Regions from separate parts of the Devosia sp. GW821-FHT12F11 genome, predicted to be linked through region 2. Evidence: riboswitches for the same ligand, from Rfam matches in the RefSeq annotation. Region 2 holds a riboswitch; each other region holds the start of a gene.
The links. A riboswitch is a leader RNA that binds a small molecule or an ion and turns the genes downstream of it on or off. The one in region 2 is predicted to bind cobalamin.
Positions count from the first base shown of each region.

Region 1: it holds a riboswitch for cobalamin, as region 2 does, so the genes downstream of both, AC1ROK_RS09385 (CbtB domain-containing protein) here and AC1ROK_RS16600 (ribonucleoside-diphosphate reductase subunit alpha) in region 2, are expected to answer to the same signal.
Region 3: it holds a riboswitch for cobalamin, as region 2 does, so the genes downstream of both, AC1ROK_RS15305 (ABC transporter ATP-binding protein) here and AC1ROK_RS16600 (ribonucleoside-diphosphate reductase subunit alpha) in region 2, are expected to answer to the same signal.

Region 1 is NZ_JBXAPX010000002.1:780,696-783,964, forward strand. Features, by position in the region: gene cobW (cobalamin biosynthesis protein CobW) at 1-584, opposite strand, end outside; gene AC1ROK_RS09380 (CbtA family protein) at 581-1,348, opposite strand; gene AC1ROK_RS09385 (CbtB domain-containing protein) at 1,380-1,562, opposite strand; cobalamin riboswitch at 1,659-1,878, opposite strand; gene AC1ROK_RS09390 (hypothetical protein) at 1,899-2,498, opposite strand; gene AC1ROK_RS09395 (MarR family winged helix-turn-helix transcriptional regulator) at 2,579-3,058, opposite strand; gene AC1ROK_RS09400 (FAD-dependent monooxygenase) at 3,126-3,269, shown strand, end outside.
Region 2 is NZ_JBXAPX010000005.1:231,785-235,053, forward strand. Features, by position in the region: gene AC1ROK_RS16600 (ribonucleoside-diphosphate reductase subunit alpha) at 1-1,891, opposite strand, end outside; cobalamin riboswitch at 2,004-2,156, opposite strand; gene AC1ROK_RS16605 (PadR family transcriptional regulator) at 3,236-3,269, shown strand, end outside.
Region 3 is NZ_JBXAPX010000004.1:502,861-506,129, forward strand. Features, by position in the region: gene AC1ROK_RS15300 (SH3 domain-containing protein) at 139-801, shown strand; cobalamin riboswitch at 1,254-1,474, shown strand; gene AC1ROK_RS15305 (ABC transporter ATP-binding protein) at 1,584-2,387, shown strand; gene AC1ROK_RS15310 (ABC transporter substrate-binding protein) at 2,399-3,269, shown strand, end outside.

The sequences.
Region 1 (3,269 bases), on a different contig from region 2:
TCGGAGACCAGGTCGGCCTTGTTGAGGATCACCATGTCGGCGGCGATCAGCTGATCCTCGAACAGCTCGCCGAGCGGCGTCTCGTGGTCGAGCATGGCGTCGGCGGAACGGAGCGCATCGACCGCCTGTTCGTCATTGGCGAAGCGGCCTTCGCTGAGCGCCGCCGCGTCGGCGACGGTGACGACGCCGTCGATGGTCACCTCGGACTTGATCTCGGGCCAGTTGAAGGCGCGGATCAGCGGCTGCGGCAAAGCGAGGCCGGAGGTTTCGATGACGATGTGGTCGGGGCGATCGTCACGCTCGAGCAGCGCCTGCATGGTGGGGATGAACTCGTCGGCGACAGTGCAGCAGATGCAGCCGTTGCTCAGCTCGATCATATCCTCTTCGCGGCAGGTCTCGTCGCCGCAGCCGGCGAGGATTTCCTTGTCGACGCCGAGTTCGCCGAACTCGTTGATGATCAGCGCGATGCGCTTGCCCTTGGCATGGGCGAGCAGGTGCCGGACCAGGGTGGTCTTGCCGGCGCCGAGGAAGCCGGTGATGACGGTGACGGGGATCTTTGAACTGGCGAGTTCGGTCGTGCTCATGCGTGGGCACCTTTCAGGGCGAAGGCAGAAGATCGGGCGAAGCGCTCGTTGAGCCAGCCGAACAGCGGGCCGACGATCAGCCAGAACAGCGCACCGGTGGCGAGGGTCGCCGCGGCGAATGATGTGGCGAGGTTGGCGGGGACGGCGCTGGCGTGCTCGCCCAAGAGCGGCGGCGCGCCGATGACGTGCGGCGCGAGGATCAGCACGGCAGCAATGACGATGCCGGTCCAGTTGCGGAGTTTGGCGATGGCGAGGATGCCGGCACCGGTGGCGAGCGCCGTGCCGACCCACCAGACCTGGCGGGCGACGAGATCGGCGGCGGGCATGCCCGGGAGTTCAGGCGGCAGGCCGAGGGCTGGAGCGAGCTGCAGGGCGATGAAGCCGCCGAGCCCCCAGATCACGCCGTTGCGGGCAGTGATCTCGATACCCGAGAAGACGGAGACGGCAGCGAGCAGGAAGGCGAAGCCGATGCAGCCGAGGAGGTTGGCCAGCACGGTGTAGGCGATGCGCTCGGCGCCATCCTGCGGGGCCCAAGCGTCTTCGTCATGCTCGTGGGCGGGTGCGGCTTCGGCATGAGAATGCTCTGCGGTGCCGGCCTCGTGGCTGTGCTCGGCGACGGCCGACGCCTCGGGGGCGGCGTTCTCGTAAACCTCGGCGGCGAGGATCAGTGGTGCGACGCGCCATTGCTGCACGGCGCTCATGGCCAAGCCGGCTGCGAGTCCGGCAAGGACCGCAGCGAAAAAGATTCGCTGGAAGAGTTTCATCGATGTCTCGTGTGCTTAGAGCTGAGTCAGCTCAATGGCAGGGGAAGCCAAGCGCATGGCGCGTATCGTGCGCACCATTGTGGATGGCCATGTCGCTGGCAAAACCGACGCCGCCGACAAGGACGAAGCCGATAAACAACGCCAGCACACCTGCGATGAGCCGCTGCGAGACAGAAAGACGGACGACCGACGCCGTCTGGACCTGAGTATTCATATGCCTGCACCCTCCGTGCGGATGAAAGTGGGCGCATCGCCCGAGCTCTTTCCGGGGGTCGCGTTTTGAACCGGAAAAGTCTCACAACTTTTCCCGAAACACTCCCGGACGCTGGCAGGTCTCCTGACTCGCGGGTCACCGTGGTCTCCGGCCTTCCCAACATCCCGAGGGATGTCAGTGGCATAGTCGGAGGCACTCGCCACTTACAGTTGCGGGGGCAGCCACGGATTTGGTCCCTGATGGGTACGCCGCACCGTGTTCCCTTTTGATCCCCTCGCCCGAACGGGTTTGAGGAACCAACGTGGGGCTATGGTTACGCCGCGGGAGGGGGCGCGGTCAATCTTCCGCCGCAGCGGAATCGGGATAGCCGACGGTGACAGTGTCGACGCGCGCATCGACCTTCTCGAGCAGTGGCTCGCTCGACGAGATCTGCATGTCGCCGGAGATGGCATCGACATTGAGATCGGCCGGATAATCGCCGACGGCGAAGCGAACGCTGACCGAGCAACCACCTTCCGGCGGGGCGAGCTTGCCGCCCTCGAAGATGGCGGCGCCACCATAATCCCAGAAGAAGCCGTAGAGCTGGAACGGCCCGCCATTCAACGCCTCGACCTCTTTGACGGTGAGCCCCTTCCTGAGCCCGCCCGGCGCGGTGTCTCCCGGCGGCACGGTGAAATAGGCGACGCGCTCGTGCTTCTCCTCGTCCCACCAGCCGAACTCGATGGTCTTGGTGGGATCGTTGGGGAAGATGGTGGTGGCGAGCACGGTGGAGCCCTCGGGGCCCGGGACGTCGCCAGTCACCACATTGTCCTTGCCGAAGGCCTCGATCAGCCGCGCTTCGGAGCTGTCAGCGGCGAAAGGACCCTCACAGACGATGTCGGCGGCCAGGGCGGGCGCCGCCAGCAGCAACAGGGGAAACAGGACCAGCGCGCGCATTGTCGACCTCCGTTGACCCGCCGAATCTAGCTGAGCCCAGTGAGTCTGGGCAGGCCTTGCGGCGGAAGCTGGGCGCAGGGTCATCCACCCGACTGCAGCCGTTCGGTCATCTGGTTCTGGATCGCGAGGACCTCCACGATCACCTCGGTGAGGAGGCGCAGCTCGTCGAGGCTGCGCTTGCCCAGCGCTTCGGCGCCAGCGATCGCCATCGGGGCGTAGGCCTTCTCGATGACGGCGGCAGTGGCCTCGGCGAGTTCCACCAGCACCTTGCGCCGGTCATGCGGATCGGGTTGGCGGCGGACGAAGTTACGGGCCTCGAGCCGGTCGATCAGCGAAGTGACGGCGGCCGGGGTGAGACGGGTGGCGCGGGCGATGGCGCTGGCGGTCTGCGGACCGCTGGTGAGGAAGCTGAGGCACAGCCGTTCGGCCGGGCCGAGCTGGAAGATTGCTCCCACCTCCTCGTCATAACGCTGCGTCGCCTCCTGCCAGCGCACGATGAGCGTGCCGAGCCGCTGCACGAGCTCGGCCTTTGCATCGCTTGACGAATTTATTTCGACCATCTAATTATCTACTCATCGAATAATACGACGGGCGCATGATATGCGGCGTCGCGCAGGTGAGGCAAGAATGAAAGCACGCATCGGTATCGTTGGCGCAGGTTCCGCCGGCCTCGGCCTGGCCCTGGCGCTGGTCAGGCGCGGCTTCGCCCCCGTTGTCTTCGAGAAGCGCAGCGAAAAGCAGGTGATCGACGAGGGGATTTTCCTGACGCTG
Region 2 (3,269 bases):
CGACGACATTGTCGAGCATGCGCATGGCGGTGTCGACGGTGCGCTTGAGCCGCTCGAGGTCGAGGCCTTTGTCGGTGAGGTGGGCCAAGAGGTTAATCGAGCCGAGATTGCAGACCGCCACCTCGTCCTTCGACGTATTCAACGTGATCTCGGTGCAGAGGTTGGAGGAGTGCACCACCCCGACATGCTGCTGCGGCGAGCGGATGTTGCAGGGGTCCTTGAAGGTCACCCAGGGGTGGCCGGTCTCGAACAGCATGGTCAGCATCCTGCGCCACAGATCGAGCGCCCGGACGGTCTTGAACACCGTCATGCCGCCGGCGGCGGCCTTGGCTTCATAGGCTTCGTAGGCGGCCTTGAAAGCGGGGCCATAGAGATCGTGCAGGTCCGGCGTTTCGTCGGGCGAGAACAGTGTCCAGTCGGCGCCGGCTTCGACGCGCTCCATGAACAGGTCGGGCACCCAGTTGGCGGTGTTCATGTCGTGGGTGCGGCGGCGGTCGTCGCCGGTGTTCTTGCGCAAATCGAGGAACTCCTCGATGTCGACGTGCCAGGTCTCGAGATAGGCGCAGACCGCGCCCTTGCGCTTGCCGCCCTGGTTCACCGCGATGGCGGTGTCGTTGGCCACCTTGAGGAACGGCACGACGCCCTGGCTCTCGCCGTTGGTGCCCTTGATATGGGCGCCGAGCCCGCGCACCGGGGTCCAGTCATTGCCGAGACCGCCCGAATATTTGGCGAGCAGCGCGTTGTCCTTGATCGCCTTGAAGATGCCGTCGAGGTCGTCGGCGACGGTAGTGAGGAAGCAACTCGAAAGCTGCGGTCTCAGCGTCCCCGAGTTGAACAGGGTCGGGGTCGAGGCCATGAAGTCGAAGCTCGACAGCAGATTGTAGAACTCGATGGCGCGGGCTTCGCGGTCGATCTCGCGCACCGCCAGGCCCATGGCGACGCGCATGAAGAAGGCCTGCGGCAGTTCGAACACCGTGCCGGCGGAGTGGAGGAAGTAGCGGTCATAGAGCGTCTGCAGCCCCAGATACTGGAACTGTCGGTCGCGCTCGGGCCGGAGCGCCGCGGCGATGCGGGCGATATCGAAGCGGCCGAGTTCCGGGTCGATCAGCTCAAGCCCGATGCCGCGCTCGAGATAGGCGGGGAAATACTCGGCGTAGCGGTTCGCCATCTCGGCTTGCGTCGCCTGGTCGGGGCGGCCGGCGAGAAAGCTCAGCGCTTCGCGGCGCAGCTTGTCGTTGAGCAGGCGCGCCGAGACATAGGCGTAATTGGGTTCGGTTTCGACCAGGGTACGGGTCGCGAGGATCGGCGCCAGCGCCAGTTCCTCGGTCGAGATGCCGTCATAGAGGTTGCGGCGGGTCTCGGTGAGAATGGTCTCGGCCACCACGCCATCAAGACCGGCAGAGGCCTCGGCGATGACGGTGGCGAGGCGGGCTTCGTCGAGCGGCATGCCATCCGCCATGCGGATCGCGGCGCTCGCGACAGGCGCATCCGCCTTGTCGGCGCGGGCCTTGGCGTGCTCCTCGCGGTACAGCACATAGGCGCGGGCGACCTTCTGGTGCTCGCCGCGCATCAGCGCCAGCTCGACCTGATCCTGCACATCCTCGATATGGAACACCCGGCCGTCCTTGGCGCGGCGGACCAGCGCCGCCACCACTTCGCCGGTCAGTTGCTCGACGATTTCATGCACGCGGCGCGAGGCGGCGGCCTTGTTGCCCTCCACTGCGAGGAACGCCTTGGTCAACGCCACGGCGATCTTCGACTGATCGAACGGCACCGTGCCACCGTTGCGCTTGATGAGCGAGAAGCCCGGCGCGTAGGCCGCGTGCGGCTCGGGTGACGTGACGACCACCGGACGGCCGGTGTCGGAATGGACGATCTGTGAAGTGGACATATGCCTCAAATACCCCGTGAGTGGCAGCAGGGGTTTTCCGAGGACGCGAAACGACGCACAGGCGCATTCCGCCCAGGCGTTTTCGCGGCCAACCGGTGCACCCCGCCCGTGGACGAACTAACCTGTCGTGGCAGGTATCTGGCTGGCCGGCAGCACCGGCTATCACAGTTGCGGGGGCAGCGCCGGACTGGAGCAATTGCCCGCACCGGCTTCCCTATTATCACCCGTCCTTGCGAACCGGGCGACCACGACACACTAGATGTAGTGTGCCTGTTCGGGATTCGCGTCAATGGGTTGCGATGCAATTTCCGGTGAGGGCAGCCCTCACTATGATGTGCGGGGACGTAGAGATATCTCCTGCGGGCCCAGGCGGGGCTGTCGAGCGCGAACTGAGGGGGCGCTGTCACAGGTCCCCCCCCCAGCCCCGTGTCACCCGGCGCAGGCAGGCCGTTCGCCGATCAGGCGGTTGTCAGCCGCGCTGTGGTATCGCGCAGGGATGGAACCGAAGCTTTCATGGTGGGCGGTCCTTGCGGCCTTTTTTGTCCTCATGGTGATGGCGGCCAGCATCGGCGTCACGCTTGGGCTGCTCGTCTCCATGCCTCCACCATTGTGACCGTCAGCAGAGAGGCGCGTGAGCGCCCGACCTGTCAGCAAAACTAAAGGCGCCGGCCGCTAGAATGCGAACCCGTCTGCCGCGTTGGCGTCGCGGACGGGACCGGCAGGTGTCGTCGGCAATCGACGCCGGCCGCAATGGGCTTGGGGGCCTCGCAGCGGAAATGGATCGAGAACCGAGCGATCGGTGGTGGCTTTACGCCACCGTGTTCCTTGCGCTTGTCACCGGAGCGACAGCAGGGATGGTCGTCAGCATGATCTGGGCGGGGCTGTAGCAAGCGCCATGGAGCGCCGACGGGTGTCATCGCCGCGGCGCCCCTGTTCGCGCCACTTCATCCCGGCCTTCGTCCATAGGCGCCAGGTTACGACCGTGCCCACCCACCGGCTGTCATCCCTGCGAAAGCAGGGACCTCGCGGCGAGGGCTTTTGCCCTCGTCCGCCATCCATCCACCTGCGCGGGCTGTGGGTTGGGTCCCTGCTTTCGCAGGGATGACACCGAGTTTGGGGCGCTGCCGGGTGGCAAGTTCGCCGATGGGCGCTGCACAGGATCAGTAGGAATCCCCCAACCTGGCGCTAATGCGCCTGCGCCGGAGAGCCAGTCGCGTTGTGAGGCGCGGCTGCTGGCGACCTCACAGAATGTCCTCAGCCACGCCGATCGGCGACGCTTGACACGGCTACTTAGTGATACTATCTACCAGTAGTCAGTAACGCAGACTAGCATGAGGTCGCCCCGTGGGCAAACAGATGACGGAGATGCTGAAGGGAA
Region 3 (3,269 bases), on a different contig from region 2:
CTTCGGGTCCCCTCGAAGGCGGCGTTTGCATTTTGGGCGCAATCGACACGAATGCATGGAACTCCCTTGCGTTCCGGCCGTTTCGGCCTCGCGGCGACAACCCAAATGCCCCGAAGCGTCACAAAGAGAGGACTACTTATGCATCCCATCAAACTGGCAGGAGCCGCCACCGTGCTGCTCGGCTCGCTGTTTTTCGCCGGTGCCGCCAATGCCGCCGTCGCCACCAGCACCGTCAATGTCCGCGCCGCGCCGGTGAGCGGCGCCGTGGTCGACGTGCTGCGCGCCGGCCGAGAGGTCGAGATCGACCGCTGCTCCGGCGGCTGGTGCTATGTGATCAAACCGGGTCCGGATGGCTGGGTCTCCGCCAGCTACCTCAGCGACGACGATTCCGGCTTTGACGATGAGGACGACGTCGATACCCGCGTCATCGTTCCCGATCGCCCCGGCCCGAGCCGGCCGGATGTCGATGTGAACATCGGCTTCAACGTCCCCGGCTTCAGCTTCCAGATCGGCTCCGGCGGCTTCGACATCCGCCCCGGCCGTCCGGGCGGCAACCGCGACCGCGTCTGCTTCTACGAGAACACCAATTTCCGCGGCGACAGCTTCTGCGCCCGTCCGGGTGAGCGGCTCGCCCGTCTCGGCCGCTGGGACGACACCATCCGCTCGATCGAAGTGCGCGGCGATGCGCAAGCCCTGGTCTGCGAGCGCGCCAACTTCAACGGCCGCTGCATCGTGATCTCGCGCAGCGTGCCGAACCTGCGCGGCGCCAACGACAATATCAGCTCGATCCGCGTCCGCTAAGCAGCGGCGACATCTTTGTCGTCCGCCGGAACGGGGCGACATCTTTGTCGTCCCCTCGATACCTCGTCCCCGGGGCGATACCTCGTCCCCGGGGCGACTCCTCGTCCCCGGGGCGACTCCTCGTCCCCGGGGCGACTCCTCGTCCCCGGGCGACTCCTCGCCCCGGCGTCTTTCGGGTTTATGAACGGTTTCTGCAACCCGCATTCAGCGCCCTGTCAGCTTGCCTGTGATCGAGTGACACCACGCTGCGCCAGGATTGACCTCCACCAAGCGCGGCACTGAGGGGGCAACTCAGTTCATTTTTCCAATCGGGCTGCGACGCTCGATAGCCCGTGAGGCGGGGCGCCTCCCCTCCCTCACGACGCGGACCCGGCCCGCCGCACGGTGCCGGGTCCGCGACCCCTGGGGCTCCATCTCCCTCCCCCTCGGTTGACATCGCCCCCGAGTCACGCCCCTATCGCCCCGTTCAAGGTTCCTCGGCGGCCGCCAGCCAACGGGGATTAAAAGGGAACACGGTGCGACGTACCCATCAGGGCGCAAAACCGTGGCTGCCCCCGCAACTGTAAGCGGCGAGCTCTTCCGTAAACGCCACTGATCTCCTCCGGGAGGTTGGGAAGGTTCGGAAGCGCTATGACCCGCGAGCCAGGAGACCTGCCTCGACAGCTCACTGTAACCCGGCCGGGGTGTGCCGAGGGGAACGTCGATGGCGCTACGACTACGCATCGCAGCTCGCATTTTGATCGGTTCGCCCGTCAGCCCTCGCCTATGCGCGGAGGCCTCCGATGGAGCTTGCCCGATCCCTGGTCGGCTCTAGCCCGGCTGCCCTCGCGGTCGAAGGCCTGAGCTGGGGCCCGTCGCATCGCGCCCCGATCGTCCAATATCTGAGTTTTGCCGTCGCGCCCGGCGAAATGCTGGCGCTGGTCGGCCCCAACGGCGCGGGCAAATCCAGCCTGCTGCGCTGCCTCTACCGCTACCACCGTCCGACCGCCGGCACGGTCCGCCTCGATGGTGTCGACCTGTGGTCGCTGCCGCCCCGCGCCACGGCCCGCCGCATCGCCACTGTGTTGCAGGAACCGGCCTCGGATTTCGGCCTCAGCGTCGCCGAGATCATCGAGCTCGGCCTCACCCCGCATCAGCACGACCGGTCACCACATGGTTACGCATCGATCGAAGCTGCCCTCGAGCTGCTCGGGCTCGCGCCGCTGGCCGCCCGCGACTTCGCCTCGCTCTCCGGTGGCGAGAAGCAGCGCGTCATGCTTGCCCGCGCCCTGGTGCAGAAACCGGACCTCTTGATCCTCGACGAGCCCACCAACCACCTCGACATCCGCCATCAGCTCGAGGTGCTGGCGCTGCTCGCGGCGTTGCCCACCACCATCATCGTCTCGCTGCACGACCTGGCGCTCGCCTCCGCCCATGCCGATCGCGTGCTGGTCATCGCCGATGGCCGGCAGGCGGCGCTCGGCCCGCCGCTCGACATCCTGACACCCGATGCCATCCGCCAGACCTTCGCAGTCGAGACCGCCATCGACAGCCATCCGGCTACCGGCCGCCCCCGCTTTTCCTTCCATCTCGAACCACGCCGCTAAGGGAGAATTCCATGCGCCTCAGCCTCCTTGCCGCCCCGCTTCTCGCGCTCGCCGCGACCAGCGCCTTCGCCTCCGGCTTCCCGGTCACGGTCAAAAGCTGTAACCGTAACGTTACCTTTGAGGCCGCTCCGGCCCGCGCCGTCTCGAACGATGTGAACCTCACCGAGATGATGCTGGCCCTCGGCCTCACCGGCTCTATGGCCGGCTATACCGGCGTGTCGGAATGGAAGACCCTCGACGAAACGCTGCGCGCCGGCGTCGCCGAACTGCCCGAACTGTCGCCCGACTATCCCACCAAGGAAGTGCTGCTCGGCGCCGATGCCGACTTCTATTTCGCCGGCTGGAACTACGGCATGAAGGTCGGCGGCGAGATCACACCCGACACCCTGGGCGCATTCGGCATCAAGGTCTACGAGCTGACCGAAAGCTGCATCCACATCATGGATAAGCCCAAGGCTTCGATCGACGACCTCTATGTCGACCTGCTCAATCTGGGCAGGATCTTCGGCGTTTCCGAACGCGCCGAAGCGCTCGTTGCCGGTTACCGATCCGAGCTCGCCGCCTTCACCGCGACGCTGCCGAAGCGGGACACCCCACCAAAGGTGTTCATCTACGACTCGGGCGAGGAAAAGCCCTTCACCGCCGGCCGCTATGCCATCCCCACCGCGCTGATCGAAGCCGCCGGCGGCGCCAACATCATGGACGACGTGGCTTCCAGCTGGGTCGAGATCGGCTGGGAGCCGGTGATCGAGCGCAACCCCGACATCATCGTCATCATCAACTACGGCGAAGTCACCGCCGAGCAGAAGGCCGACTTCATGCGCAACAACCCGGCTTTCAAGGACATTCCGGCGGTAAAGCATAACCGCTTCGTTACGCTTC